Regions from separate parts of the Streptomyces sp. NPDC058464 genome, predicted to be linked through region 2. Evidence: riboswitches for the same ligand, from Rfam matches in the RefSeq annotation. Region 2 holds a riboswitch; each other region holds the start of a gene.
The links. Region 2 has a riboswitch for thiamine pyrophosphate ahead of thiC (phosphomethylpyrimidine synthase ThiC). Riboswitches for the same ligand answer to the same signal wherever they lie in the genome.
Positions count from the first base shown of each region.

Region 1: another riboswitch for thiamine pyrophosphate. It lies ahead of thiO (glycine oxidase ThiO); the one in region 2 lies ahead of thiC (phosphomethylpyrimidine synthase ThiC).
Region 3: another riboswitch for thiamine pyrophosphate. It lies ahead of ACFWPQ_RS17235 (thiamine ABC transporter substrate binding subunit); the one in region 2 lies ahead of thiC (phosphomethylpyrimidine synthase ThiC).

Region 1 is NZ_JBHXMA010000042.1:7,338-16,844, reverse strand. Features, by position in the region: gene pknB (Stk1 family PASTA domain-containing Ser/Thr kinase) at 1-763, opposite strand, end outside; gene ACFWPQ_RS40315 (thiazole synthase) at 1,014-1,808, opposite strand; gene thiS (sulfur carrier protein ThiS) at 1,814-2,026, opposite strand; gene thiO (glycine oxidase ThiO) at 2,023-3,192, opposite strand; TPP riboswitch at 3,190-3,301, opposite strand; gene ACFWPQ_RS40300 (NAD(P)/FAD-dependent oxidoreductase) at 3,455-4,687, shown strand; gene ACFWPQ_RS40295 (Rv2175c family DNA-binding protein) at 4,809-5,174, shown strand; gene thiE (thiamine phosphate synthase) at 5,207-5,854, shown strand; gene metF (methylenetetrahydrofolate reductase [NAD(P)H]) at 5,988-6,911, shown strand; gene ACFWPQ_RS40280 (hypothetical protein) at 6,968-7,993, shown strand; gene ACFWPQ_RS40275 (phytoene desaturase family protein) at 8,021-9,507, opposite strand, start outside.
Region 2 is NZ_JBHXMA010000029.1:86,167-95,673, forward strand. Features, by position in the region: gene ACFWPQ_RS33365 (LacI family DNA-binding transcriptional regulator) at 1-120, shown strand, start outside; gene ACFWPQ_RS33370 (metallophosphoesterase) at 376-1,464, shown strand; gene ACFWPQ_RS33375 (hypothetical protein) at 1,646-2,515, shown strand; gene ACFWPQ_RS33380 (helix-turn-helix domain-containing protein) at 2,562-2,978, opposite strand; gene ACFWPQ_RS33385 (NADP-dependent oxidoreductase) at 3,135-4,073, shown strand; gene ACFWPQ_RS33390 (NUDIX domain-containing protein) at 4,107-4,535, shown strand; gene thiC (phosphomethylpyrimidine synthase ThiC) at 4,611-6,413, opposite strand; TPP riboswitch at 6,406-6,583, opposite strand; gene ACFWPQ_RS33400 (YibE/F family protein) at 6,655-8,262, shown strand; gene ACFWPQ_RS33405 (SsgA family sporulation/cell division regulator) at 8,433-8,870, opposite strand; gene ACFWPQ_RS33410 (IclR family transcriptional regulator) at 8,969-9,507, opposite strand, start outside.
Region 3 is NZ_JBHXMA010000011.1:133,825-143,331, reverse strand. Features, by position in the region: gene ACFWPQ_RS17265 (hypothetical protein) at 1-464, shown strand, start outside; gene ACFWPQ_RS17260 (VOC family protein) at 561-968, shown strand; gene ACFWPQ_RS17255 (LOG family protein) at 985-2,151, shown strand; gene ACFWPQ_RS17250 (LAETG motif-containing sortase-dependent surface protein) at 2,312-3,022, shown strand; gene ACFWPQ_RS17245 (ABC transporter ATP-binding protein) at 3,100-4,125, opposite strand; gene ACFWPQ_RS17240 (ABC transporter permease) at 4,125-5,723, opposite strand; gene ACFWPQ_RS17235 (thiamine ABC transporter substrate binding subunit) at 5,768-6,886, opposite strand; TPP riboswitch at 6,959-7,066, opposite strand; gene rlmN (23S rRNA (adenine(2503)-C(2))-methyltransferase RlmN) at 7,110-8,216, opposite strand; gene ACFWPQ_RS17225 (VOC family protein) at 8,285-9,073, opposite strand; gene ACFWPQ_RS17220 (cytochrome P450) at 9,111-9,507, opposite strand, start outside.

The DNA.
Region 1 (9,507 bases), on a different contig from region 2:
TCCCGCGGGCGACCAGCTCGTCCAGCTCGTAGGCGAGCCCCGGCACGACGGCGGAGGGCGCCGGCACGTCCTCGTGGAGATGCTTGTACAGGATGATCGCGGGCGAGTCCCCGTCGTGCGGCTTCTCCCCGGTGAGCATCTCGTAGAGCACGACCCCGCACGCGTACACGTCGACGCGCGGATCGGCGGCCCCGCTCTCGACCTGCTCGGGCGCGAGATAGGCCACGGTCCCGAGCACGGCCCCCGTCGTGTTGGTGGAGCTGCCCACGGACCGCACCAGCCCGAAGTCCGCGACCTTGACCCGCCCGTCGTCCCCTATCAACACGTTCTCGGGCTTCATGTCCCGGTGCACGAACCCGGCGCGGTGCGCGGCGCCCAGCGCGGCCAGCACCGGCTCCAGGATGTCCAGTGCGGCCCGCGGCTGCAGCGCGCCGCGCTCGCGCAGCACGTCACGCAGGGTGCAGCCGGCGATGTACTCCATGGCGAGATACACGTACGACCGGTCGGCCCCCTGGTCGTAGACCTGGACGACGTTCGGGTGGGCCAATCGGGCGACCGACTTGGCCTCCCGGATGAACCGCTCCACGAAGGACACGTCGGCGGCGAGCGCCGGGTGCATCACCTTCAGCGCGAGCACGCGGTCCAGCCGGACGTCCAGCGCCCGGTAGACCGTGGCCATCCCGCCGACGGCGATCCGCGCGTCGACGCGATACCGGCCGTCGAGCACCTGCCCGACGAGGGGGTCCTGAAGGGTCGTATCCACCCGCCGAGTGTACGAGCACCGGCTGACACCCCCACAGGTGAGACCGCTTTCCCCGGCGGACTGCAGCGCACCTGTGACGCTTCGCACCTGGCTGAAATATGCACCTACCCACCCGCGACCCCCGCCGGAGCCGATCCCCCCACGACCCGCGGACGCCGACGGCGCTCGGCCCCCACGGGAGAGTCCCGCTTCTCGGCAAACAGTCACGGGTGGTGCGCGGGTGGGAGAGCAGACGGGAGCGGGCCGGCGGTCAGAACGCAGGGCGCTCGGGGTCCAGCACGGCCAGGCCCTCCGCAGGAGAGGACGCCTCGGCGAGGTACCGACGCGGAATCCGCCCCGCCAGCCGGGCCAGCCGTCCCGCCTCCACCCCGGCCCGCATGGCGTGAGCCATCCGCTCGGGATCCTGCGCCCGCGTCACCGCCGACGCCAGCATCACCCCGGCACACCCCAGCTCCATCGCCAGCGCCACGTCCGACGCCGTACCGGCTCCCGCGTCCAGGATCACCGGCACGCGCGCGTGCTCGACGATCAGCTGGAAGTTGTGCGGGTTGCGGATCCCGAGCCCGGACCCGATCGGCGACCCCAGCGGCATCACCGCGGCGCACCCCACGTCCTCCAGCTTCCGGGCCAGCACGGGATCGTCGTTCGTGTACGGCAGCACCGTGAACCCGTCGTCCACCAGCGTCTCCGCCGCGTCAAGGAGCTCGACCGGATCGGGGAGCAAGGTCCGCTCGTCGGCGATGACCTCCAGCTTGATCAGCGAGGTGCCCAGCGCCTCCCGCGCCAGCCGGGCCGTCAGCACGGCCTCCCCGGCGGTGTAGCACCCCGCCGTGTTCGGCAGCACCCGGATCCCGAGCCGGTCGAGGACCGACAGCACGGAGCCCCGTACCCCCGGGTCCACCCGCCGCATCGCGACCGTGGTCAGCTCGGTCCCGGACGCGACGAGCGCCCGCTCCAGCACCTCCAGGCTGGGCGCACCCCCGGTACCCATGATCAACCGGGAGGAGAACGTCGTACCCCCGAGGACGAAGGGATCGTCGGCCACGGCGCTCAGCCTCCCTGCACGGCGGTCAGGACTTCCACGCGGTCACCGTCGGCGAGCCCGGTCGTCGCCCACTGCCCGCGCGGTACGACGGTCTCGTTGACGGCCGCGGCCACCCCGGAGGGCGCGGCGGTGAGGGACCGCACGAGCGTGTCGAGAGCGGTGCCCGGGGCGATCTCCCGGTGCTCCCCGTTGACGGAGATGGTGACGGAGATGGTCATGCGGTCTGCTCCACAAGGACGCCGGGAACGGTGCCGAATCGCCTCGGCGTGAACGGACGGGCCTCCTCCGGCGGCTCGCCGCCGGCCAGCAGCTCCGCCATCACGTCTCCGGTGACCGGCGTGAGGAGCACCCCGTTGCGGTAGTGCCCGGTGGCCAGCAGCAGCCCGTCGAGGAGGGTCGGCCCGAGCAGCGGCGCGTTGTCGGGGGAGCAGGGGCGCAGTCCGGCCCGGGTCTCGGTCAGGGGCAGCTCGGTGATCCCCGGGACCAGCTCGTGCGCGTCGCGCAGCAGCTCGTACACGCCGCCCGCGGTGACCGTCGTGTCCCAGCCGAGCTCCTCGCTGGTCGCGCCGACGACCAGCTCGCCGTTCTCCCGGGGCACCAGGTAGACGTTCCCGCCGCGCACCACGGCCCGTACGGTCCGGCTGAGGAACGGCGCGTACCGCGCGGGCACGGTCAGCCGCAGCACCTGCCCCTTCACCGGCCGCACCGGCGGCAGCACGTCGTCCGGCACGCCCGCCAGCCGCCCGCTCAGGCTGCCGCCCGCGAGCACCACCTGCCCGGCGCCCAGGGCCGCACCCGTCCGGGTGACGACTCCGGCGGCCCGCCCCCGTACCACCTCCAGGCGCTCGGCCCAGTCGCGGTGGAAGGCCACCCCGGCCCGCTCGCACGCGGCCACCAGCGCGGCCGCCAGCCGGCGCGGGTCGATCTGGTGGTCGCCGTCGACCCGCAGCCCGCCGCGCACACCCGGCGCGAGCATCGGCTCCAGGCGCCGGCACTCCCGCCCGGACAGCCATTCGGACTCCAGGCCCGACTGCTGCTGGAGGGCGTGCAGCTCGCGCAGATGGGCGCGGTCGTCGGCGTCCAGCGCGACCGCGAGCGTGCCGCAGCGCCGGTACCCGAGGTCGTGGCCGGTGAGCTCGGTCAGCTCGGCGGCGAAGCCGGGATAGCGGCGCGCGGAGGCCAGGTTGAGCCCCAGCAGGGTCTGCTCGCCGTAGTGCAGCTCGGTGACCGCGGCCAGCATCCCGGCCGCGACCTGCGCGGCCCCGCCACCGGGCGCCGGGTCGACCACGGTGACGTCGAGCCCGCGCTGAGCCGCTCGCCAGGCCGTGACCAGGCCGATGATTCCGCCCCCGATGACGAGGACGTCTGACGTACGTGAGGACATGGGCGTCCAGCCCCTCCCTTCGCCGGCATGACCCGGATCAGGTTCGTACGGTCGGAGGCCGCCAGCCTCCCTCTCAGCCCGGTGCGTCCGGGCTCCCGCGTGTGCTTCCCCGCCACCCTAGCCCGCGGAGCTCCGCCCTTGTAAGACGGCCTCGGCCGGCGCTGGGGACGATGCCTCGGACGGCGCTGTGGAACAGGTCACTCGCCACGACCGCTGACTGACTCTTTGTCAGTTGTCTATCGTTCTTGTCTATGGTGATCACGTGAGCGAGCAGACGCAGCGACGGGGCACGTCACAGACGCGGCGCGTGGTCGTCGTGGGCGCGGGGATGGCCGGGGTGCAGACCGCCGTCGCCCTGCGCGAGCGGGGGTTCACCGGAACCATCACGCTGATCGGCGCCGAGCCGCACCAGCCGTACGACCGGCCGCCGCTCTCCAAGGCCGTGCTGCTCGGCAAGTCGGAGGGCTCCGCCTTCGAGGTCGACTTCGAGGCGCTCGGCATCGAGCTGGCGCTCGGGCGCGACGCGCTGGGCGTGCGCGCCGCCGACCACGAGCTGGACACCGAGGCCGGACCGGTGCCGTACGACGTCCTGGTCCTCGCCACCGGCGCCGAGCCGATCACGCTGCCCGGCACCGAGGGCGTGCCCGGCGTCCATCTGCTGCGCACCCTGGACGACGCTGAGCGGCTGCGTCCGGTGCTCGCCCGGCAGCACGACATCGTGGTCGTCGGCGCGGGCTGGATCGGCGCCGAGTTCGCCACCGCGGCCCGCGAGGCCGGCTGCGCGGTGACGGTCGTGGAGGCCGCCGACCGCCCGCTCGCGGGAGCGCTCCCGGCCGAGGTCGCCGCGCCGATGACCGCCTGGTACGCGGACAGCGGCACCGAACTGCGCACCCACGCGCGCGTGGCCGGCGTCGAGCCCGGCGCGGTGCTGCTCGACGACGGCTCGCGGCTGCCCGCCGGCGCCGTCGTGGTCGGCATCGGCGCCCGTCCCGCCACCGCCTGGCTGACCGGCTCCGGCATCGAGCTGGGCACCCGCGGCGACGTGCTGGCCGACGACCGTCTGCGCACCAGCGCCCCGGACGTCTACGCGGTCGGCGACTGCGCCTCCTTCCCGTCCGGCCGCTACGGCGAGCGCCTGCTGGTCCACCACTGGGACAACGCCCTCCAGGGCCCGCGCACGGTCGCCGCCAACATCCTCGGCGAGTCCGACGCGGTCTACGATCCGGTCCCGTACTTCTGGTCGGAACAGTTCGGCCGCTTCGTCCAGTACGCGGGCCACCACGCCGCCGCCGACCGCCTGGTGTGGCGCGGCGACCCGTCGGGCCCGTCCTGGAGCGTCTGCTGGCTCCGCGAGGACCGCCTGGTCGCTCTCCTGGCGGTAGGCCGCCCACGCGACCTGGCCCAGGGCCGCCGCCTGATCGAGGCGGGCCGCCAGATGGACCCGGAGGCCCTGTCCGACCCGGGCAATCCGCTCAAGAACGCCACGACTGGTTGAAAGCGCCCTGAGGGAAACGCGCCCCAAAGGGGCGCGGGGAACTGCGCGACCAGCCCCCACGGCGCCGCACCCGAACAACCACCCATCGCGGCCCACCCGCCAGAACGCCTACCCTTGTTCCGTGACCGAGATTGACACCAAGACCGATGCTCTCGTCCCCGCCTGGCTCACCCTCCCCGACATCGCAGAGATGATGGACGTCGAGGTGACGCGCGTGCGGCAACTGGTCAAGGAGGGCCAGCTCATCGCCGTCCGCCGCGGTGAGAACAAGGCACTGCACGTCCCCGCCGCCTTCATCGACGGTGACAAGGTCGTCAAGGGCCTGACCGGTACCCTGACGCTCCTGCGGGACGACGGCTTCACGGACGAAGAGATGCTGGAGTGGCTCTTCACTCCCGACGAGACCCTGCCGGGCACCCCCGCACAGGCGCTCAGCGAGAATCGCGGCACGGAGGTGAAGCGTCGCGCCCAGGCGCTCGCCGTCTGAGGCAACCAGTACCGAATCGACGGGGGACACCGATGACCGACACCGCCCGCGCCCAGCTGGCCGACGCCCGGCTCTACCTGTGCACGGACGCCCGTAAGGAGCAGGGCGACCTCGCGGAGTTCCTGGACGCGGTCCTGGCGGGCGGTGTCGACGTCGTGCAACTGCGCGACAAGGGCATGGAGGCCGCCGAGGAGCTGGAGCACCTCGCGGTGTTCGCCGACGCCTGCGCCCGGCACGGCAAGCTGCTCGCGGTCAACGACCGCGCCGACGTGGCCCACGCGGCCGGCGCCGACGTGCTCCACCTCGGCCAGGGCGACCTGCCGGTCCCGGCGGCCCGCGCGATCCTCGGCCCGGACGTCCTGATCGGCCGTTCCACGCACGCCGAGTCCGAGGCCGCCGCGGCCGCCGTCCAGGACGGCGTGGACTACTTCTGCACCGGCCCCTGTTGGCCCACCCCCACCAAGCCCGGCCGCCCCGCGCCCGGCCTCGGCCTGGTGCGGTACACCGCCGCGCTCGGCACCGACCGCCCCTGGTTCGCCATCGGCGGCATCGACCTCGGCAATCTCGACCAGGTGCTGGACGCGGGGGCCCGTCGCGTGGTCGTGGTCCGCGCGCTCACCGCGGCCGACGACCCGGGCGCGGCGGCGGCCGAGTTCGCCAAGCGGCTGCGGTCGGCGTAACCGTCTGCCTGTCAGGCTCCCCGCTCGTCCGGCTGTCCGGAAACTTGTCCAGTATCCGGACGCGAGCTCGACAATTCGGGCAAATATCCCGAGTTCGGTTGGGTGACCGTCCGCCCCTGGCTAACCTGCGGGTATGGCCCTCGGAACCGCATCGACCAGGACTGACCGCGCGCGCACCGTGCGCGACATGCTCGCCACCGGCAAGACCACGTACTCGTTCGAGTTCTCGGCGCCGAAGACCCCCAAGGGTGAGCGGAACCTGTGGAGCGCGCTCCGGAGGGTCGAGGCGGTCGCCCCCGACTTCGTCTCCGTCACCTACGGCGCCGGCGGTTCCACCCGCGCGGGCACGGTCAAGGAGACCGAGCAGATCGTCGCCGACACCACGCTCACCCCGGTCGCCCACCTCACCGCGGTCGACCACTCGCTGGCCGAACTGCGCAACATCATCGGCCAGTACGCGGACGCCGGGATCCGCAACATGCTCGCGGTGCGCGGCGACCCGCCCGGCGACCCGATGGGCGACTGGGTGGCGCACCCGCAGGGCCTGACCTACGCGGCCGAACTCGTCCGGCTCATCAAGGAGTCGGGAGACTTCTGCGTGGGCGTCGCCGCCTTCCCGGAGATGCACCCGCGCTCCAGTGACTGGGACACCGACGTCCGGCACTTCGTCGACAAGTGCCGCGCGGGCGCCGACTACGCCATCACGCAGATGTTCTTCCAGGCCGAGTCGTACCTTCGCCTTCGTGACCGGGTCGTCGCGGCCGGCTGCGAGACCCCGGTCATTCCGGAAATCCTGCCTGTCACCAGTGTGAAGATGCTGGAACGGCTGCCCAAACTCAGCAACGCCGCGTTCCCGGACGCCCTGAAAGAGCGGATCCTCACAGCCAAAGACGATCCGGCGGCGGTACGCTCCATCGGTATCGAATACGCCACGGAGTTCTGCGCCCGGCTGCTGGCCGAGGGAGTGCCAGGACTGCACTTCATCACGCTCAACAGCTCCACGGCCACGCTGGAAATCTACGAGAACCTGGGCCTGCACCATCCCCCGCGGGCCTAGACCGGCCGCACCGGAGTACGACACACTGCGTAGCGGTCACAGGAGGAGGGGCGTACATGGGCTGGACGGTCCTCTACGTAGCGTTCGGCATCGTCGCGCTGTGGTTGCTCGGCGAGGTACTGCTGCAGTACAAGGCGCGGCTGCGCTGGCGGCTGCTCGCCTTCGTCGGCTTCCTCGGGGTCGTCTTCGGCGTCCTGATCCCGTCGGTCATCGTGATCGGTGTGGGTGCGATCGCGTTCGCGGTCGGCCAGACGTACGTCACGCTGTCGTTCCGCCGCGGCTTCGAGGCCGGCTGGGCGGTCAAGCGCCCCGGCACGGACGGTGACGGCGGCCTGACCAAGCGCCGCCGCGGCGAGCCGGACGAGGACCCGGGCCTGGAGGCCACCGACCCGGACGCGGCCGACGCCGCCTACGCCGAGCAGCAGGGCGCCTACGCCACGGGCAGTATGCCGTCCTACGGCGGTGACGACTACGAGCGTGACGACGTCTTCACCCCGGCGGCCCGCACCATGGAGCCCGGCGCGGCCGAGTCCACCGCGGTGTACGAGCCGCAGCCGATGCCCGAGGACACCGGCTCCTACGGCGTCTACCGCGACTCCGGCTACGCCGCCACCGGCGACCAGCAGGCCGCCTACGCGACCGCCGGCCAGGACCAGGCCTACGCCGCCCAGGGCACCGACCAGAACTACGCCTACGACTACTCCGGCTACGGCCAGCAGCAGTACGGCTACGACACGGGCGCCCAGCAGCAGTACGCGAACTACTCCGACCCGTACATCGGCAACAACCAGACCTACGGCGGCGCCGGGTACGACCAGTCGTCGTACGGCACCCAGCAGTACGACCAGCAGGGCTACGCCCAGGGCCAGTACGACAACGGCACCGGCGGCTACGGCGAGACCCCTGCGGGCGGTGTCTGGGTCCCGCAGCAGCGCGGCGACGAGACCTACGGTGGCGAACTCCCGCAGGAGCAGCAGTACCCCTACCAGGGCCAGGGCCAGGGCCAGGGCCAGGGCGACGGGCAGGGGCAGCAGCAGGGCCAGCAGGGCAACGGGTACGACGAGCAGCAGTACCGTTTCTGAGGCGCTCCCGCTCCCGGAGCACCCGGCTCACTGCGAGCCGCGGAACTCCGGTCCCTCCACGATCAGTCCCGCCACCAGCGCGCCCGACATGCCCGCGTGCGGCAGCCCGCCGCCGGGGTGCGACCAGCCGCCCACCCGGTAAAGGCCCGGCAGCCGGGTGGAGTTGGCCGGGTGCAGGAAACGGCCCCGGCCGGCGGCGAGGGCGGGAGCGGAGATCCCCCCGGACCCGGCGGTCTCCGTGCCCGGTTCCGGCTGCCGTGTCTCGTGCCAGAGCAGGCGCTCCCGCAGCCCCGGGACGGCGGCCTCGGCGGCTTCCAGGAGGAAGTCCGTGCAGGCCCGGGCGGTGCTCTCCCGCTCCCAGCCGGCCTCGGCCGACAGCACCGCGGACAGCACCACGGACTCGTGGCCGTCGTCCGGTCTGAGCGCAGGGTCGTCGGGGCGCAGCACCGTCACGGTGGGGCGCACCGGCAGGTCGCCGCCGGGCGAGGCCAGCAGGTCCAGCTCGGTCTCCTCGTCCGGGGCGTGCACGACCGTGCGGTGCGCGGCACCGGCCTCGGGCCCGCCACGCAGCGCGAGCAGCACGGTGAAGCGGCCCGGACGAGGAGACCGCAGGTCGGCCCGGACATCGCCGTCGGCGTCCAGCGGGCACCCCGTGCGCCGGGTGAGGGCGTCTAGCCGCACCGGATCCACCCCGGCCACCACCTGGTCCACGTCGATCACACCGCCGTCGGCCAGCTCCACCCCCGCCGCGCGGCCGTCCTTCGCCAGCACCGCCGTGACCTCGGCGCCGAACACGAACTCCACTCTCCGGCGCACGCACCGCTCGTACACCGCACGCGCCAACTCCCTGGTGCCACCGCGCACATACCAGGTCCCGAAGGCATGCTCCAGATACGGCAGCACGGCCGCGCTCGCCGGCGTGTCCCGGGGGTTGAGGCCATGGGCGAGCGCGTGGCTGTTCAGGAGGGCGGCGAGCCGCTCGTCGCGCAGCTCCCAGGCGCCGATCTCGGCGAGCGTGGCCGCCCGGCGGGTGCGCAGCAGCTTCTTGTGCGGCACCGACGGATACGGCTCGCGCTCGGCCAGCACCTGCCAGTTCGGCCACAGCGGCTCCTCCAGGAGGGGGCGCCGGGTGCGGTCCCAGGCCTCCCGGGCCCGCACCAGGAAGTCGCCCCAGCGCTGCCCGGCGCCGGCCCCGAGCGCCTCGTCCAGGGCGGTCACGACGCCCGCGCGGGACGCGTTCGGCAGGGACACCTCGGTGCCGTCGGCGAAGACGTGCCGGGCCGACGGGTCCACCTGGACCAGCTCGACGCAGTCCTCCAGCGGCTCCTTGCCGGTCTTGACGAACAGGTCGCGGTACACGGCGGGCAGCGTCAGCAGCCCCGGTCCGGTGTCGAAGGCGAACCCGTCCCGCTCGAACCGGCCCACCCCGCCGCCGTACGTGTCCGTCCGCTCGTACACCGTCACCCGGTGGCCCGCCACGGCCAGCCGGGCGGCCGCCGCCATGGCGCCCATCC
Region 2 (9,507 bases):
GTCGAGTCGGACCAGCCGGTCGAGCAGGTGATACCGACCGAACTGATCGTGCGCACCTCCTCCCAGCGACGCACCCAGCGCACCACGGTCAGCCCGCCGCGGGCACCGGAAGAGGAGTAGCACGGGCGTGCGAAGAGCGGGTCGGCGCAGCTGCCGGGCGCCGTCGGACGGCGGCCGGCAGCTGAACGGTGCGGGGTCGAACCCCTGCCCAACCGGGGCGAAAGCCACGCTGAACCGGAGTCCTGCCCGGATTCACCACCCCTGGGTCATCACACGGCGCGACGGGCATTCCTATGATGGGCCCACGACACCGCGGGCCGCTGCGACCAGGCAGTCCGAAGCGGTGCAGATGCGGCGCGATGGTGGAGGGGTCTGATGACTCAGGGGGCCGGTCAGGGACCCGAGGCGGAGCGGACGGCGACGTTGCGCGACTTCCGGGTGCCCGGGTACGTCAACGAGACCGGTCCGTACGCCCCCAGCACCCACCCCGGCGACGTCGTCCCACCGCTCGACGACATGTACCCCGAGGGATATCCGGACGGATACACGCCCACCCAGCGCGACCTGCCGGTCATCCACCGCGGCGACACGCTCCAGACGCCCGTCGAACCGGCCGCCGGCCCCGCCGCGCAGCCCGGGAACGGCCCCGGCCCGCTGTTCGTGGTCGGTGACGTGCACGGCTACTTCGACGAGCTGTTCGCCGCGCTCCGCGAGCAGGGTCTGATCGACGCGGACGGACAGTGGTGTGCGGGCACCGCCCGGCTGTGGTTCCTCGGCGACTTCACCGACCGCGGTCCGGACGGCATCGGCGTCATCGACCTGGTGATGCGACTGTCCGCCGAGGCGGCCGCGGCCGGCGGCTACTGCAAGGCCCTCATGGGCAACCACGAACTGCTGCTGCTCGGCGCCAAGCGGTTCGGCGACACCCCCGTCAACTCCGGCGCGGGCACCGCCACCTTCCAGGCGGCCTGGCTGCTCAACGGCGGCCAGAAGACCGACATGGACCGGCTCCAGGACCACCACCTGCAGTGGATGGCCCGCCTGGACGCCGTCGAGGAGGTCGACGGCTATCTGCTGGTCCACTCCGACACCACCGCCTACCTCGACTACGGCGACTCGATCGAGGCGGTCAACGACACGGTCCGCGAGACCATCACGCGTAATGACGCGGACGAGGTGTGGGATCTGTTCCGCAAGTTCACCAAGCGCTTCTCCTTCCGCGACGAGGGGGGTGCAGACGCCGTCCGTTCCCTTCTCGATACGTACGGAGGCACCCGCATCGTTCACGGACACAGCCCGATTCCCTATCTGCTGGGAGAAGTCGGCTCCGAGGAGGGCGAAGAGGGCAACGGCCCCGTTGTGGAGGGACCGCACGTCTACGCCGACGGGCTCGCCATCGCCATGGACGGCGGCGTGACCATGGCCGGAAAGCTGCTGGTGAGGCAACTTCCGCTGGACAACTGAGCTTTCGCCGGGCTGTTCGATCCCCCCGACGTCACACGCGGGACACCCCCAATTTCCGGCAACCCCCTGTCACCGCGTGCCGTAACGGCTCTACCATCGGTTTATCCGTAGCAGGCTCCCCTCCGTTTCTGCCCGACGGCTCGCCGGCGTGCGAGCCACCAGCCCTACGGAGCATCGGGGGATGCACATGAACAGCGTTCCGCAGCACCTGCACAGCGAGGACCGCCAGGAGTACGAGCGGATCCTCGACGAGGCGCTGCGCTCCGCCCAGTACCGTCCCGAACTGGCCGGTATAGGCCAGCGTTTGAACACCGAACAGCTGCGCACCATGGCGCTCAACGCCACCACTCTGATCACGGCGGCCGCGGCGACCGAGTACCAGCACTATGTGAAGGTCCGCGAGGAACTGCGCAATCCGGCGCGGTCCACCCCGGCCGCCGTCCACGAACCCGGCTCCGTGGAGCCGGGCGCGGGCGGCGCCATGGGGCTCGCCACCACCCTCGGCGAGGCCGCCGAGACGACCGGCGCCGGAGGCTTCGCCCTCGCCCTGGTCCTGGCGCCCGTGCTCGCCGGTACCGCCGCCGCCATCTTCCTGCTCGTCGGCTACGTCCTGAAGATGCTGGACCCGGCCCCGGCGTTCGCCCAGACCATGCTCACCGCGGGCTGGGTGTTCGGCGTCGTGACCGCGGCCGCCATCATCATGGCCGGCGCGGGACTGCTGCTCACCGCACTGCGCAACAGCCCCTCGCTGGAGGCCGGAGCCTACGGCGAACCCGGCGGGGAGGTGGCCAAGGCCCGCGAGGCCTGGCGGGACGCCCTGCTGGAGCGCGGCATCCTGCCCTTCCTGCGGGAAGCACTGGCCACCGACACCGGCACGGCCGGACTGCGGCACACCGCCCCGTCGAGCCCGGCGGGCCGGATGCCGCGGCTCGGCTACGACCGTCCCGGCTTCAGCACCGACGACGGCGCCGCACCCGCCCCCCGCCCGAGCTTCACCAGCCCGGACTACACCAGCCCGGACTTCGGAGGCCCGGAACACCAGCCGGAATGACGCCGGCTTGCGCCCCCGGCCAGGGGGCGCAGGCCGGACAACCGGTCTAGGAGGCCGCGCCGGGGAGCTGACGGGCAGCGCGCCCGTCGAACTCCTCCCGCGCCGCCTGCATGGCGGCCACGTTCGCCTGCGACCAGTCGGTGATGCGCTGCACGAGCCCGCCCGCCTCCCGGCCCAGCCGGGTCAGCCGGTACTCGACCCGCGGCGGCACCGTCGGATACACCGTGCGCGTCAGCAGTCCCTCCCGCTCCAGCGCGCGCAGGGTCTGCGTCAGCACCTTCGGTGTCACGCCGTCCAGCCGTCTGCGCAGCTCCGCGAACCGCATGGGCCGGCCGTCCGCAAGGGCCACCAGCACCAGCATGGTCCACTTGCCGGCGATCACGTCCAGCACGGCACGGGTGGGGCAGTCGCGCAGGAAGACGTCCACGCCGCCGTGTTCTCTCAAGTCGAAGCCGGTATCCATGAGGAACCTCGATATCAGGAAAGTGCCTTCTTCCACAGGGCGGTTGCCGGGGCCGAACATGGAACGCGCCGCGACCGCCGCGGCCACCACAACGACCGCGACCCGCCGCTAGCCTCCGCGGCCTGTCGCTCCCCGTCGCCGAGGAGCCCTGATCCGATGTCCGCCCGTATGCATGCCGTCGTCCAGTCCGTGTTCGGTGGTCCCGAGACGCTGGAGTACGCCGAGACCGGCATACCGGAGCCGGGCCCCGGAGAGGTCCTGCTGCGGGTCGCCGGGGCCGGGGTCAATCCCGGCGACGCGGTGCTCCGCTCCGGCCGGGTGCCGGAGCTGGTCGAGCTGCCGTGGACGCCGGGCAACGATGTCGCAGGCACCGTGGAGCGGGTCGGTGAGGGCGTGACACGGTTCGCCCCGGGCGACAGGGTGTACGGCCTGCTGCCGGTCTCCCGGCGCGGTGCGTACGCCGAGTTCACCGCTGTACCGGCCGGGGCGCTGGCCCCCGCTCCCGGGAACGTGGATCTGGCGGTCGCGGGTGCCGTCCCCCTCGCCGCGGTGACCGCCTGGCAGGCACTGGCGGTGCTGGCGCGGGTCCGGCCCGGTGACCGGGTGCTCATCCACGCGGCGGCCGGTGGCGTCGGCCATGTCGCGGTGCAGCTGGCCAAGGAGCTGGGGGCGTACGTCATCGGCACGGCCCGGGGCGGCCGGCACGACCTGCTGCGCGGGCTGGGTGCCGACGAGCTGATCGACTACACGACCACCGGCTTCGAGTCCGCCGTGGCTCCGGTGGACACGGTTCTGGACCTGGTCGGCGGCTCCTACGGACCGCGCTCCCTCGATGTGCTGCGCCCCGGCGGCCTGCTCGTCGGTGCGTCGATCGACCCGGGAACGGACGAACGCCAGGCGGCCGAGCGCGGGATGCGCTACGTGTGGGTCACTGCCGCCCCCTCCGGTGAGCTGCTGGAACGGATCACGGAACGTATCGAGGCGGGCAGGCTGCGGATACTCGTCCAGGACACCTACCCGCTGTCCGAGGCCGCCGAGGCCCACCGCGCGATCGAGGCCGGCCGCACCGCCGGAAAGCTCGTCATGGTCCCGTGAAAGGCACCACCGTCCCCCTATGAAGGTCCGTCCATGAAGGTCCGTCACAAGGTGCGCGTGGTCCTGCTCGACGGTGACCACCTGGTTCTCCTGCGCCGGGGATGGCCGGGTGGCTCCCCGTACTGGACGACGGTGGACGGCAGCGTCGAACCCGACGACGCCGGTCTCGAAGCGGCACTGCGCCGGGAGGTCATGGAGGAGATCGGCGCCACGATCGGTCCCGCCACACCCCTCCTGACCGTGACCGAACCGGGCGGGACGCTCACCGTCACCCGGCACTTCTTCCTCGCCGACCTGCTGGACACGGACCCGGACCGCCGCGACGGCCCCGAGGTGGACACCGGCGACTTCGAGCCGGTCCGGATCCCGCCGAACCCCACCGCCGTGACCGCACTCGACCTGCACCCACCCGAACTCGCCGCGTACGTGCTGGCCCACGTCGAGGCATGGCGAGCCCGATAGCCGAGGCGGTCCCGACGGCCGGGCCGTGTGCCGGAGCCCACTTCCCGAGCCTCCGGCACACTCCCGGGTCCGCCCTCAGTCCGCGATCGGCAGATACACCCGGTTCCCCGCAGCCGCGAACTCCTTCGACTTCTGAGCCATCCCCGCCTCGACCTCGTCCCGACTCCCGCCGTGCTCGCGCCGGATGTCCTGCGAGATCTTCATCGAGCAGAACTTCGGCCCGCACATCGAGCAGAAGTGCGCCGTCTTCGCCGGCTCCGCCGGCAGCGTCTCGTCGTGGAACTCTCGGGCCGTATCCGGGTCCAGGGCGAGGTTGAACTGGTCCTCCCACCGGAACTCGAAGCGGGCGTCGGACAGCGCGTCGTCCCACTCCTGTGCGCCCGGGTGGCCCTTGGCGAGGTCGGCCGCGTGGGCGGCGATCTTGTAGGTGATGACGCCGGTCTTGACGTCGTCCCGGTTGGGCAGGCCCAGGTGCTCCTTGGGCGTGACGTAGCAGAGCATCGCCGTGCCCCACCAGGCGATCATCGCGGCACCGATGCCGGAGGTGATGTGGTCGTACGCCGGCGCGACGTCCGTGGTCAGCGGGCCGAGCGTATAGAACGGAGCTTCATCGCAGATCTCCTGCTGAAGGTCGATGTTCTCCTTGATCTTGTGCATCGGGACATGGCCCGGGCCCTCGATCATCGTCTGTACGTGGAAACGCTTCGCGATCCGGTTGAGTTCCCCGAGGGTACGCAGTTCCGCAAACTGGGCCTCGTCGTTGGCGTCCGCGATGGAGCCGGGGCGCAGGCCGTCGCCCAGGGAGTACGTGACGTCGTAGGCGGCGAGGATCTCGCAGAGTTCCTCGAAGTTCTCGTACAGGAACGACTCCTTGTGGTGCGCGAGGCACCAGGCCGCCATGATCGAGCCGCCGCGCGAGACGATCCCGGTCTTGCGGTTGGCGGTGAGCGGCACGTACGGGAGGCGTACGCCCGCGTGGACAGTCATGTAGTCCACGCCCTGCTCGGCCTGTTCGACGACCGTGTCCTTGTAGATCTCCCAGGTCAGTTCCTCGGCCCTGCCGTCGACCTTCTCCAGGGCCTGGTACAGCGGCACCGTGCCGATGGGGACGGGGGAGTTGCGCAGCACCCACTCGCGGGTGGTGTGGATGTTGCGGCCGGTGGAGAGGTCCATGACCGTGTCGGCGCCCCAGCGGGTCGCCCAGGTCATCTTCTCGACCTCCTCCTCGATGGAGGAGGTGACCGCGGAGTTGCCGATGTTGGCGTTGACCTTCACCAGGAACCGCTTGCCGATGATCATCGGCTCGATCTCCGGGTGGTTGACGTTGGCGGGCAGTACGGCCCTGCCCGCCGCGATCTCCTCGCGGACCACCTCGGGAGAAACGTTCTCGCGGATGGCCACGTACTCCATCTCCGGGGTGATCTCGCCCCGGCGGGCGTACGCGAGCTGCGTCACCGCCTCGCCGTCCCGGCTGCGGCGCGGCTGGCGCGGGCGGCCCGGGAAGACCGCGTCCAGGTTGCGCAGGCCACCACGCGGCGAGGTGTGCTTGATCCCGTCGTCCTCGGGACGGACGGGCCGGCCCGCGTACTCGGCGGTGTCGCCGCGGGCGATGATCCAGTTCTCCCGCAGCGGCGGCAGGCCCCTGCGGACGTCGGTCTCGACGAGCGGATCGGTGTACGGGCCCGAGGTGTCGTAGAGCGTGACCGACTGCCCGTTGGTGAGGTGCACCTGACGGACCGGCACCCGCAGATCGGGGCGGGTGCCCTCGACATACCCCTTGTGCCAGCCGATGGACTTCCCGACCTCCGGCGACTTTTCACCCGAAATGGGCTGTTCGTCCTGGCTGAAGGCAGGCGTGCGTGCGTCCTTGTTGGCCATGAGACCTACTCCCTACGCCGGCATTACCCGGTAACAGGTTCGGCGGTCGACGCAGCGGCTTCCGTCGGGCGGCGTTTCATGTGAAACATCACTCGTTCCACGTGAAACATCGCGAATACGGAGGTCAGCGCCCTCTCAGCCCGGTGCTCCGAGCTCCCGCGTGTGCAAAGGTGCCTCCACGCTAGCGTCAATTCGGGCGCGGTGAACAGAGGGCCCCTGCCGTTCTTGCGATGATCGGGCGGTGACCTCGACACAGCAGCACCCCTATCCGCCCCCCGAGCCGCGGCGCGGCAACGGCGCCGCGCAGGGCGGCGGACCCGGCCACGGGGGCCATGGTGCCGGTGACGGACACACCCACGGTCAGGGCGAGCAGTACGACCAGGGGCACGCCCTCAGCCACACCCACCATCACGACAACGGCCAGGCCCCCGGCCACAGTCACGGCCACGGAGAGGCCCATGGCCATTCGGCCAACGGCCGGCCCCATGGCCATGCGCCCGGTCCGAGCACCGGCCAGAGCGGCTCCGGACCCGGCGGTGGTCACGGCCACTCGCACGGGCACAGCCACAGCCACGGCCCCGCCGCGCCCGTCTCCAAGCATCTGCGCAAGGTCATCGCGGCGATCCTGATCCCCTTCACCGCCGCGGTCGTGGTCGGCCTGGTGGTGCTGTGGCCCGGCGGTGCCCCGCCGCACGAGCGCACCGGCGTCGGCTTCGACCGCCAGACGCAGGCGGCGACGGTCACCAAGGTCGTCTCGGTCAGCTGCAAGTCGGTCAACGCCTCCGGCGGCGGCTCGGCCGGAGACACCTCCACCGCCGACGGCGCTTCCTCGAAGGAGGAGGGAGACACCTGCAAGAAGGCCACGGTCCGGGTCGACGCCGGCAAGGACAAGGGCCGTACCTTCACCGAGATCGTGCAGCCCGACCAGTCGCGGCAGTTGCACGAGGGCGAGAAGGTCGTGGCAGCGTACGAGCCCTCCGCGCCCAAGGACCTCCAGTACTCCGTCACCGACGTGAACCGGAAGTTCCCGATGGCGCTGCTGGCCGGGATCTTCGCGCTCGCCGTGGTGGTGGTGGGCCGGCTGCGCGGTGTGATGGCGCTGGTCGCGCTGGCGGTCAGCTTCCTGGTGCTGACCCTGTTCATCCTGCCGGGAATCCTGCAGGGCTCGAACCCGCTGCTGATGGCGGTGGTCGGGTCGAGCGCCATCATGCTGATCGCCCTGTACATCTGCCACGGGTTGTCGGCCCGGACCTCGGTGGCCGTGCTCGGCACGCTGGTCTCGCTGTGCCTGATCGGACTGCTCGGCTCGGAGTTCATCGACTGGGCCGCGCTCACCGGCAACACCGACGACAACACCGGCCTGATCCACGGCCTGTATCCGTCGATCGACATGAGCGGTCTGCTGCTGGCCGGTGTCATCATCGGCTCGCTGGGTGTCCTGGACGACGTGACGGTGACCCAGACCTCGGCCGTCTGGGAGCTGCACGAGGCCAACCCGACAATGGGCTGGCGTGGGCTGTACCGGGCGGGCATCCGTATCGGCCGTGACCACATCGCGTCCGTCGTCAACACCCTCGTCCTGGCTTATGCGGGTGCCGCGCTGCCGCTGCTGCTGCTCTTCTCGATCGCGCAGAGCAGTGTGGCCACGGTCGCCAACAGCGAGCTGGTCGCCGAGGAGATCGTGCGCACCCTGGTCGGTTCGATCGGCCTGGTCGCCTCGGTGCCGGTCACCACGCTGCTCGCGGCCCTGGTGGTGTCCGCCGACCGGCCGGGCACGGAGACAGCCGTGTCCGTGGAGGCCGCGCCGGCCGCGGCACGGGGCGGACGGGGACGGCGCCGGAAGCGGTGAGGCGCGGTGGACGGCCCGGGAGGAGGCCGTCCACGAAGCACGAGGTGAGGCACGGACGGTCCGCATGAGAAGAAGCGTGCCGGCAGAGGCCTCGCACCGGACGCGCAGAAGCGTTCCTGCGCGTCCTCACGCGGCTCGGCGGAGCGGCGTGCGTCCCGTACCGTAACGCTTCAGCCGGCGCTCTGTTCCTCGGCCAGGATGCGGTCCAGGGCCTCGTCGAGGTGGGCGTCGAAGTCGGCGAGCGAACCCTCCTGGCCGAGCGGCACCAGCTTGTCCGTACGGTCGAGGAAAGCCACCAACGGAGGTGCGGAGGACCGGAACACCGCCTGGTCGCCGCCGACCTGAAGCCGGATCAGCACCTCGCCCAGCACCTCGGAATCGGCGGGCGCGATGTGCACATCGCCCTCGCCGCACGGCCGCCCCACCCCGTCGATCAGCAGCTCCCGGCCGAAGGCCCAGGTCACCGGCGCGTCCCCGGGCAGGTGGAAGGTGAGCCGGACGGCATAGGGATCACAGGTCTCGTAGCGCAACTCCACGGGGATGCGGAAGGAGAGCTCCTCCGAGACGAGAAAGCTCATCATGACTTCTGCTTGTACGGACTCGCGCATTGCCTACCCCGTCATATGACACCGACTGGCCGGGATTTATCCCTTGATGGTGGTCAAATCTTGCTGAACGTACACGGGAGATCACAAGGAGTGAGTTTTCAGATACTGATAGCGATCGCCAGGGAGCCCAGATGCCGGCTCACTTCGCCCTGCAACTGCCGGACGGCGGGCAGCAGCCGGTCGGCCTGGTGGAGAGGGAGGGAGACGGCGATCGTGGCGGCCGTGGTGCCGACGGTGAGGGGGATCGCCGCGCAGACCGTCCCCAGTGCGTACTCCTGGCGCTCCACCACCGGTTCCATCCGCCGCGTCCGTTCCAGCCGTCGCAGCAGGGTCTGGTCGTCACGGACCGTGTACGGGGTGAGGGGTCGCACCGGATAGCGGCCGAGATGGTCGCGGCGGACGTCCTCGTCCAGCTGGGAGAGCAGACACTGGCCGATGGCGTGCGCGTGCCCGGTCTCGCGGAAGCCGGCCCACTCCTCGACCGCCGGAGTCCCCGGGGAGTCGGAGACGCACATGACCTCGATCTCGCCGTCCCGGTACATGGCGTAGTACACCGGGACACCGATCGAATCGCGCCAGTGGGCGAGGGTGTCGACGACCGCGCTGCGACGTTTCTGCTGTGCTCCGCTGCTGCTCA
Region 3 (9,507 bases), on a different contig from region 2:
CCCTCACCGCCCTCGGCCTGATCCTCGCCGCCCCCGGCCTCACCCACCTCTGCGGCCGCCTCCTCCAGTCCGTCCGCCCCGGTGCCCGCCGCCTCCTCGCCGGCCGCGTCCTGATGACGGAGGCCACCCGCCTCGGCCGCCCCCTCGGCGTGGTCTGCGCGGTGGCGTCGGCGGCCTTCGCGGCCATCGCCCTCTCCGGCGACGACGGCAGCGCCCCCGCCTTCGGCCCCCTCACGGCTCTCGGCGGCCTGCTGGTGACGGGCTGCACGGTCGCCACCCTCCTCACCGCCGCCGTGGAGGCCCGCGAGTCCCGCGCCGACACCACCGCGGCCCTGGTCCGCCTGGGCGCCCCGGCGACCATGCTGCGCAGCGCGGCGGCCCTGCGCGCCGGCGCCCTGCTCACCTTCTTCGGCCCCCTCACCCTCCTGATCGCCGAGCTCGCCGCACTCCCGCTCGCACGCTGAAAGGCCGTACGAACAGATCCGGACCCGGCGATGACTTTCGCCGGGTCCCCCGGTCTATCCCCGCGAACGGCACGACACCCGAGGGAGAGACCCCACATGTACCAGCAGATGATCTTCGTGAACCTGGCCACCGACGACGTCGCCGCGTCCCGGAAGTTCTTCACGGAGCTGGGCTATTCGATCAACCCCCAGTTCAGCGGCGACGACTGCTCCTGTGTCGTGATCAGCGACACGATCATCGCGATGCTGCTCAGCAAGCAGCGCTACGCCGACTTCACGAAGAAGGAGATCGCCGACTCGACGAAGACCAGCGAGGTACTGCTCTGCCTGAGCGCGGAGAGCCGCGAGAAGGTCGACGAGCTGGTGGCGAAGGCGGTCGCGGCCGGCGGCACGGCGAACGACGACGTCCAGGACCAGGGTTTCATGTACGGCCGTTCCTTCGAGGACCTCGACGGCCACTCCTGGGAGATCGTGTGGATGGACCCGGCGGCGGTCCAGGGCTGACGCCTAGAGTGGGCGGGTGCCTCCGACACCCGCCCAGCGCCCCGCCCCGCCGCATCCCGCCCAGTCCCGGCCCGCGCAGCCGCACCGCGCCGCCCGTGACCGGGAGATCGAGTCCCTCGCCGAGTTCGACGAGGTCGTCGCCGCGCACGGGACGCTTGCCCGGTACCGGCTCCAGGCCGTCGATCTGACGGACCGTACGGACGCCCTGCTGGCCACCGACACCACCGGTGCCGTCTTCCTCGGCTGCCCGATGTCCGCCGAGGCCGCCGCCCGGGTCGGCGCGTCCGGCGCCCTGGTGTTCCCGCCGGTCCCGGACCTCCCCTTCGACCCCTACCGCGCCTTCGTCTACACGCCCGGCGAGCTGTTCGAGTCGCTCGACGCGGGCTACGAGGCGACCCCGGACGCCCGTTCGTACGCCTGGTTCGAGCAGACCAAGGCGGACGGCGACATATTCGGCTCGATGCTGCGCTCGATCCACGACGACGCGGTCTCCGACGCGCTGGACGAACTCCTCGTCGGCGCCCGGGTGGTGGGCGTGATGGGCGGGCACGCGATGGCGCGCGGCACGGCGGAGTACGCCGGTGCCGCCCGGCTCGGCCGGGAGCTGGCGCGGGCCGGCTTCACGGTGGCGACCGGCGGCGGGCCGGGCGCGATGGAGGCGGCGAACCTCGGCGCGTACGCGGCGCCCTTCGACGACGTGATGCTCGACGAGGCCCTGGAACTCCTCGCCAAGGCACCGTCGTTCCGGCCGTCGGTCACCGACTGGGCGCGCGCCGCCGTCGAGGTCCGCGACCGCTGGCCGGACGGCGGCCCGTCGGTCGGCATCCCCACCTGGTTCTACGGCCACGAACCACCGAACGCCTTCGCCGCGCACATCGCGAAGTACTTCGCCAACGCCACCCGCGAGGACGGCCTGCTGGCCCGCTCCAACGCCGGTGTGGTGTTCCTGCCGGGTGCCGCCGGGACCGTACAGGAGATCTTCGACAACGCGACGCCCAACTACTACGAGTCACGGGGCGAGCCGACCCCGATGGTGCTCGTGAACGAGGCGCACTGGAGCGAGAAGCTGCCGGCCTGGCAGCTGCTGACCTCGCTCGCCGGGGAGCGCGCGATGGCGTCCCGTATCGCCCTCGTTGACCGGATCGAGCAAGCTTCACAGGCACTGAAACGCCTCGGTGATTAATAAGCGGGCAAAGTCAACGCACGTGGACCGCATATGCATTGACACTACTTATGGAGCGCTTATAGACCTGTGAGCCTCCCGGGGATGCTGATGCCTCACCTCACCGTTGCGTCAACTCCCCCCACTACCCCCCGCAGTTATGCACTCAGTAAGGACAAACGTGTCCATATCCCGCCGCAGCGCGCGCCGTTCCGTGCGCATCCTGGGTGTTGCCTCCGCGTCGGCCGCGCTGGTTCTGAGCTTCTCCAGCAGCGCTCTCGCGTGCAACATCAAAGAGTTCTCCGCCGAAGCCACCTGCGACGGCTCCAACGGTGTCATCACGGTGACCGATCAGGACGCCACTGGTACGCCGGCCACCATCACTGTCTTCCTGGAGACCAACGGCGCCGACGCCAAGCAGGTCGGCGACGAGCAGACCGTCAAGGGCTCCGCGAAGGGTACGCAGGTCACCTTCTCCGAGGACTGGGCGCCCGACGCGACGTACCGCGTCCACGTCAAGGTCGACAGTGGCAAGACCCAGATCGACACGGACATCACGCCGAACCTGACGACCCCGTCGACGGCGTGCAAGTCCGACGACAGCGCCAGCCCCTCCCCGTCGGAGTCGGCCACCCCGTCGCCGTCGGAGTCCGAGTCCACCCCGGCCGAGTCGGACTCCCCGACCCCGTCGGCCACGGACAGCAGCAGCACCGCCCCGGCGTCCACGTCGGACAACGCCCCGTCCCCGGCCGTCGGTGAGTCGAACCTCGCCGAGACCGGTGCCAACTCCAACACCGGCCTGATCGCCGGTATCGCCGCCGCGCTCGTGGCGGTCGGCGGTGGCGCGGTCTGGTTCGGCATGCGCCGTCGTGGCGCGCACAGCGCCAACTGACGCACCTCACGCTCGTACATCGTCGAGGCCCGTCCCCGTATCCCCGGGGGACGGGCCTTGGCCGTACCCGCGCCCGGTCAGTCCAGTACGACGGTCTCCGCCGCGTCGAACTCGACGCCCACCGCGTCCCCGGCCTCCGGTGCCTCCCGCAGCGCGCAGGCCGCCGCCAGACGGGGGGCGCCGCCGTCCCGGGGCTGGAGGTGGACGGTGACATGGGTGCCCTGGAAGGTGCGGGCGGCCACCGTGCAGGACAGCCCCGCGTCGACGCCGACCAGCCGTACGCCGGCCGGCCGTACGAGCAGCGTCCGCGTCCCCTGCCCGGAGCCCTCGGGCACCGGCACCTTCCCCCACGGCGTCACCGCGACCGTTCCCTCGACGGTCGCCGGGACCACGTTGTCGAAGCCGAGGAAGCGGGCCACGAACTCGTCCGCGGGCCGCTGCCAGACGTCGAGGGGCGTACCGGACTGGGCGATCCGCCCGTCCCGCATCACCACCACCCGGTCGGCCAGCGCGAACGCCTCGCCCTGGTCGTGCGTGACGGCGAGCACGGTGGTACCCAACCGCCCGAACAGCTCCCGGAGTTCGACCACGAGCCGCTCCCGCAGCGAGCGGTCGAGCTGCCCGAGGGGTTCGTCGAGCATCAGCAGCCGGGGCCGGGGCGCCAGCGCCCGGGCGAGCGCCACCCGCTGCTGCTCCCCGCCGGAGAGCCCGGCGACAGCCCGGCGGGCCGCACCCGGCAGCCCCACTAGCTCCAGCAACTCACCGACCCGCTCGGCCTGTTGTGCTTTCCCCTCGCCGCGCATCCGGAGCCCGAAGGACACGTTCCCGCCCACGTCCCGCTGCGGGAACAGCTGGTGGTCCTGGAACATCAGCCCGACCCCCCGCCGATGCGCGGGCACCCGGGCCTGGTCGTGCCCGTCGAGCAACACCCGCCCGGAGTCCATGGGTTGCAGCCCGGCCACCGCCCGCAGCAGCGTCGACTTGCCGCTTCCGCTCGGCCCGAGCACGCACACCACCTCCTGCTCGGCGACTTCGAGATCGACGGCGTCCAGCACGGCCCGCGCGCCGAACCGCACGGTGGCCGCGTCGAGAGTCAGCAGCATCAGAACTCCCCCGTCCGGTCGGTCCGCAGCCGCTCCAGGACCAGCAACGCCACCGCGCACACCACCATCAGAATCGTGGAAAGGGCCATCGCCTGGCCGTAGTTGAGATCACCGGGGCGGGACAGCAGCCGGGCCACGGCGACCGGCAGGGTCGGGTTGTCCGGCCGCGCGATGAACACCGTCGCGCCGAACTCCCCCAGCGACACCGCGAACCCGAACCCCGCCGCGATCAGCAGCGCCCGCCGCACCATCGGCAGGTCGACCTCCCGCCACACCCGCCACGGTGCGGCCCCGAGCACGGCCGCCGCCTCCCGCAGCCGCTCGTCCACGGCCCGGAGCACGGGCAGCATGGTCCGTACGACGAACGGGACGCCGACCAGCGCCTGGGCGAGCGGGACGAGGATCCAGGACTGGCGCAGATCCAGCGGCGGCTTGTCGAGCGCGATCAGGAAGCCGAAGCCGACGGTCACCGCGGACACCCCGAGCGGCAGCATCAGCAGCGCGTCGAACCCCCGCACCAGCCGCCCCGCGTCCCGCCGGGCCAGCGCGGCGGCCGCGAGTCCGCCGATCACCACCGCGATGGCGGTGGCCGCGACCGCGTACTCCAGGGAATTGACCACCGACTCGATCGGCGCGACCAGGAAGGTCCCGCCGTCCGAGTCGCCCAGAGCCCGGTAGTACCCGAACCCCCCGTCCAGCGACCGCCGCACCAGCACGGCCAGCGGCAGCACGAGCAGCACGGCGATGGTGGCCAGGACCCCGGCGAGCAGCGCCCACTGCCCGGCCCCGCGCGGCCGGCGTGCCGTCACCGACGGGTCCACCAGCCGCAGCGCGCTCTCCCGCCGCCGTACCGTCCACGCGTGCACGGCGAGGATCGCGCCGACCGCGGCGAACTGCACGATCGTCAGGACGGCGGCCGTGGAGAGGTCGAAGATCTCGGAGGTCTGCCGGTAGATCTCCACTTCGAGGGTGGAGAAGGTGGGCCCGCCGAGGATCTGCACCACGCCGAAGGAGGTGAAGGTGAACAGGAACACCATCAGCGCGGCGGCGGCCACGGCGGGCGCGAGCGCGGGCAGGGTGACCTTCCGCCAGGCGCCCAGCGGGGAGGCGCCGAGCATCCGGGCGGCCTCCTCCTGCCGGGGGTCCAGCTGGGCCCAGAGCCCGCCCACGGTCCGTACGACGACCGCGTAGTTGAAGAAGACGTGCGCCAGCAGGATCGCCCAGACAGTGGTGTCGAGCCGTACCCCCCACCACTCGTCCAGCAGCCCGCCCCGCCCGACGAGCGCGAGGAAGGCGGTCCCCACCACGACCGTCGGCAGCACGAAGGGAACCGTCACCACCGCCCGCAGCACCTGCTTGCCGGGGAAGTCGAGGCGGGCGAAGACATGGGCGGCGGGCAGCGCGGCCAGCAGGGTGAGCGCGGTGGAGGCGAGCGCCTGCCAGGTGGTGAACCAGAGCACGTGCCGGATGTCGGACTGGCCGAGGACGTCGGCGATCCGGCCGAACCGCCAGACCCCGTCGACCTTCAGGCCGCGCGTGACGATCGCCGCGACCGGCCAGGCGAAGAAGACGGCGAAGAACGCGACGGGCAGGGCCATCAGCCCGAGCCGCGCCGCGCTCCCCGAACGGCCCTTGTGCGGGGCTACTTCAGTACGAGTGACGTCCACGTCTTGACCCACTGGTCACGGTTGGCGGCGATCTTGTCGGGCGCCATGGTCTCGGGATCCTGGGCGGCGGGCCCGTACTCCGTGAACTCGGCGGGCACGCTCGCGCCCTTCACCACCGGGTACACGAACATGTTCAGCGGCATGTCCTCCTGGAACTCCCTGGAGACCAGGAAGTCGATGAGCGCCTTGCCGCCCTTGGTGTTCCCGGCGTTGCTCAGCAGTCCCGCGAACTCGATCTGCCGGAAACAGGTGCCGGTCGCGACGCCGGTGGGCGCGGTGCTCGGCTTCGGATCGGCGTAGATGACCTCGGCGGGCGGCGAGGAAGCGTACGACACGACGAGCGGCCGGTCGCCGCCCGCCTTCTTCCCGCCGGCCGAGCCGGAGAACTCCTCGTTGTAGGCCTGCTCCCAGCCGTCGACGACCTTGACGCCGTTGGCCTTGAGCTGCTTCCAGTAGCCCTGCCAGCCTCCCCCACTCTCGGCTTCGCTCGAGCGGGAGGTGCCCCCATCCCCGTACTGCGCCGCGGACCCGAGCAGGAAGCCGAGCCCCGGCGAGGAGGTGGACGCGTTCTCGGTGACGAGGAGGTTCTTGTACTGGGGCTTGACGAGGTCGGCGTACGACGTCGGCGGGGTCAGCTTGTGCTTGCTGAAGTACGCCTTGTCGTAGTTGACGCAGATGTCGCCGTAGTCGATGGGCGTGACCCGGTGCTCGGCCGCGTCGAGCTGGTACGCCGTACCGACCGTGTCGAGCCCCTTCGCCTCGTACGGCTGGAAGAGACCGTTGTCGAGGGCCCTGGAGAGCAGGGTGTTGTCGACGCCGAAGAAGACGTCGCCCTGCGGGTTGTCCTTGGTCAGGATCGCCTTGTTGACGGCCTGTCCGGCGTCGCCGTCCTTGAGGACCCTGACCTTGTAGCCGGACTGCTTCTCGAAGTCCTGGAGCACGTTCTTGGAGACGGCCCACGAGTCGTGGCTGACGAGGGTGACGGTCTTGGAGTCGGAGTCGGACCCGCTGTCCGACGACGAGCACGCGGACAGCGTCACGAGCCCGAGCCCGACCGCCGCGGCCACGATGGTTCTGGTGTGCCTGATGTGCACTGGTTCATTCCTCCTGGAGTTGACCAGGAAGAGACGCGGCCCTGCCCGCGGTGTGCGGGCAGGGCGCAACAGCTTGAGTGATGACCGAACTTCCTACCCAGAATGACCTGGGCGAGGTTCAGAGGGTCTGCGGCCCGGTTGCCGCACTCTCAGCGCTGTGGCGCTCCCCTGTCGGATTATGAAGATGTGTTGGCCAGATCCTACCGCTCGGTGTCCAGGGCGGTTACCTCTCGGTGGCCGCGAGCTGACCACAGGCCCCGTCGATCTCCTGGCCCCGGGTGTCCCGGACGGTGACCGGCACCCCGTGCGCCTCGATCGCCTCGACGAACGCCTTCTCGTCCTCCGGCCGCGACGCGGTCCACTTCGAACCCGGCGTCGGGTTCAGCGGGATGAGGTTGACGTGCACGGGCTTGCCCTTGAGCAGGCGCCCCAGCCGGTCCCCCCGCCAGGCCTGGTCGTTGATGTCGCGGATGAGCGCGTACTCGATGCTGAGCCGCCGCCCGCTCTTCTCGACGTACTCGAACCCGGCGTCGAGGACCTCGCGCACCTTCCACCGCGTGTTCACGGGGACGAGGGTGTCGCGCAGTTCGTCGTCGGGGGCGTGCAGCGAGATCGCGAGCCGGCACTTGAAGCCCTCGTCGGCGAACCGGTGGATGGCCGGGACGAGTCCGACGGTCGAGACGGTGATCCCGCGCTGCGAGAGCCCCAGTCCGTCCGGCGCGGGATCGGTGAGCGCCCGGATGGCGCCGACCACCCGCTTGTAGTTGGCGAGCGGCTCCCCCATCCCCATGAAGACGATGTTGGACAGCCGCGCGGGCCCGCCGGGCACCTCGCCGTCCCGGAGCGCCCGCATCCCGTCGACGATCTGGTGCACGATCTCGGCGGTGGACAGGTTCCGGTCGAGCCCCGCCTGCCCGGTCGCGCAGAACGGGCAGTTCATCCCGCAGCCGGCCTGCGAGCTGATGCACATGGTCACCCGGTCCGGGTAGCGCATCAGCACCGACTCGACGAGCGTCCCGTCGAAGAGCTTCCACAGCGTCTTGCGGGTCGTCCCCTCGTCGGTCGACAGATGCCGCACGACGGTCATCAGCTCGGGGAACAGCGCCTCCCGCAGCTTGTCCCGCGAGCCGGCCGGGATGTCCGTCCACTGCTCGGGGTCGTGCGCGTACCGCGCGAAGTAGTGCTGCGAGAGCTGCTTGGCACGAAACGGCTTCTCCCCGACCTCGGCCACCGCGTCCTTGCGCTCGGCGGGCGAGAGATCGGCGAGATGCCGCGGCGGCTTCTTGGCTCCGCGCGGCGCGACGAAAGTGAGTTCTCCGGGCTTAGGCATAACCCAACCAGTGTCGCAGATCAACTGTGGTGGCCCGCGACCGTGGGTTTCGGCGGGGGGCCGGGGGCTCAGCGCCCGGCGGTGGTGATGATGGCGAGGAGGGCGCCGAGGGGGTCGAGGAACATGGCGAAGCGGCCGATGCCCGGGGCTTCGGTGACCGGGATGAGGACGGTGGCTCCGGCCTCGGTGGCCCTGGCCAGCGTGGCGTCGCAGTCGGTCACCTCGAAGTACGGGTGCCATTCCGGGGTCGATCCGGCGTCGAGGTTGGCCTGGGGCAGCTGCATCAGCCCGCCGTGGGCCGCCGCCGGGCCGGCGCCGGCCGGGGTGAGGATCGTGTAGGTCAGCCCCGGGCCCATCGGCACGTCGCGGGTCTGCCAGGAGAAGACCGACTCGTAGAAGGCCTTCGCCGCGCTCGCGTCGGTGGTGTACAGCTCCGTTCTGGCGAGGCTGCCGGGGACCGCGACGACGTCCAGGCCCTTGGTCTCGCCCGGCTGCCAGACCGCGAAGTCCGCGCCGGTGGGGTCGACGAAGGCGGCCGCCCGCCCGAAGGCGAAGACGTCCGCCGGGGCGATCCGGACGCTGCCGCCCGCCTGCTCCACGGCCTTGGCGGTGGCGTCGGCGTCCGGGGTGTGGAAGTACACCCGCCAGGACGCGCTCGCGCCCTCCTCGGTGAGCGGGCCGATCCCGGCGACCGTCCTGCCGTCCTGCTCGAAGAAGCCGTAGCCGCCGGCCTCCGGTCCGGCCGACCGGTGCTGCCAGCCGAAGACGGCGGAGTAGAAGGCGGCGCTCGCGCCAGTGTCGGGGGTGCCCACGTCGAGCCAGTTCGGGGCGCCGGGAACGTACTGGGTCGTCAGCATGGCGGGGTCCTCCTCGGCCGTCCGCGGCCGTCTTCGCTCACCAGGTCACGGGCAGCGTACGCGGTCCCCGGATCAGGCCCTGGCGCTGGAACTCGACCTCCTCGGGAGGTACCGCCAGGCGGATGTCCGGGAAGCGGGCGAGGACCGAGCCGATCATGGTCTCGGCCTCCATGCGGGCCATGATCGCGGCCATGCAGTGGTGGGGACCGTGGCCGAAGGCCAGGTGGGGGCCGTTGGTGCGGTCGAAGTCCAGGTCGTCGGGGTCGGTGAAGACCGCGGGGTCGCGGTTGGCGGCGACATAGGCGTTGTAGACGACCTCGCCGGCCCGGATCAGCTGGCCGCCGACCTCGACGTCCTCGACGGCGACGCGCGGGATGCCGACGCCGTTGCGGTGCGGGACGTAGCGGAACAGCTCGTCCACGGCCTTGGGGAGC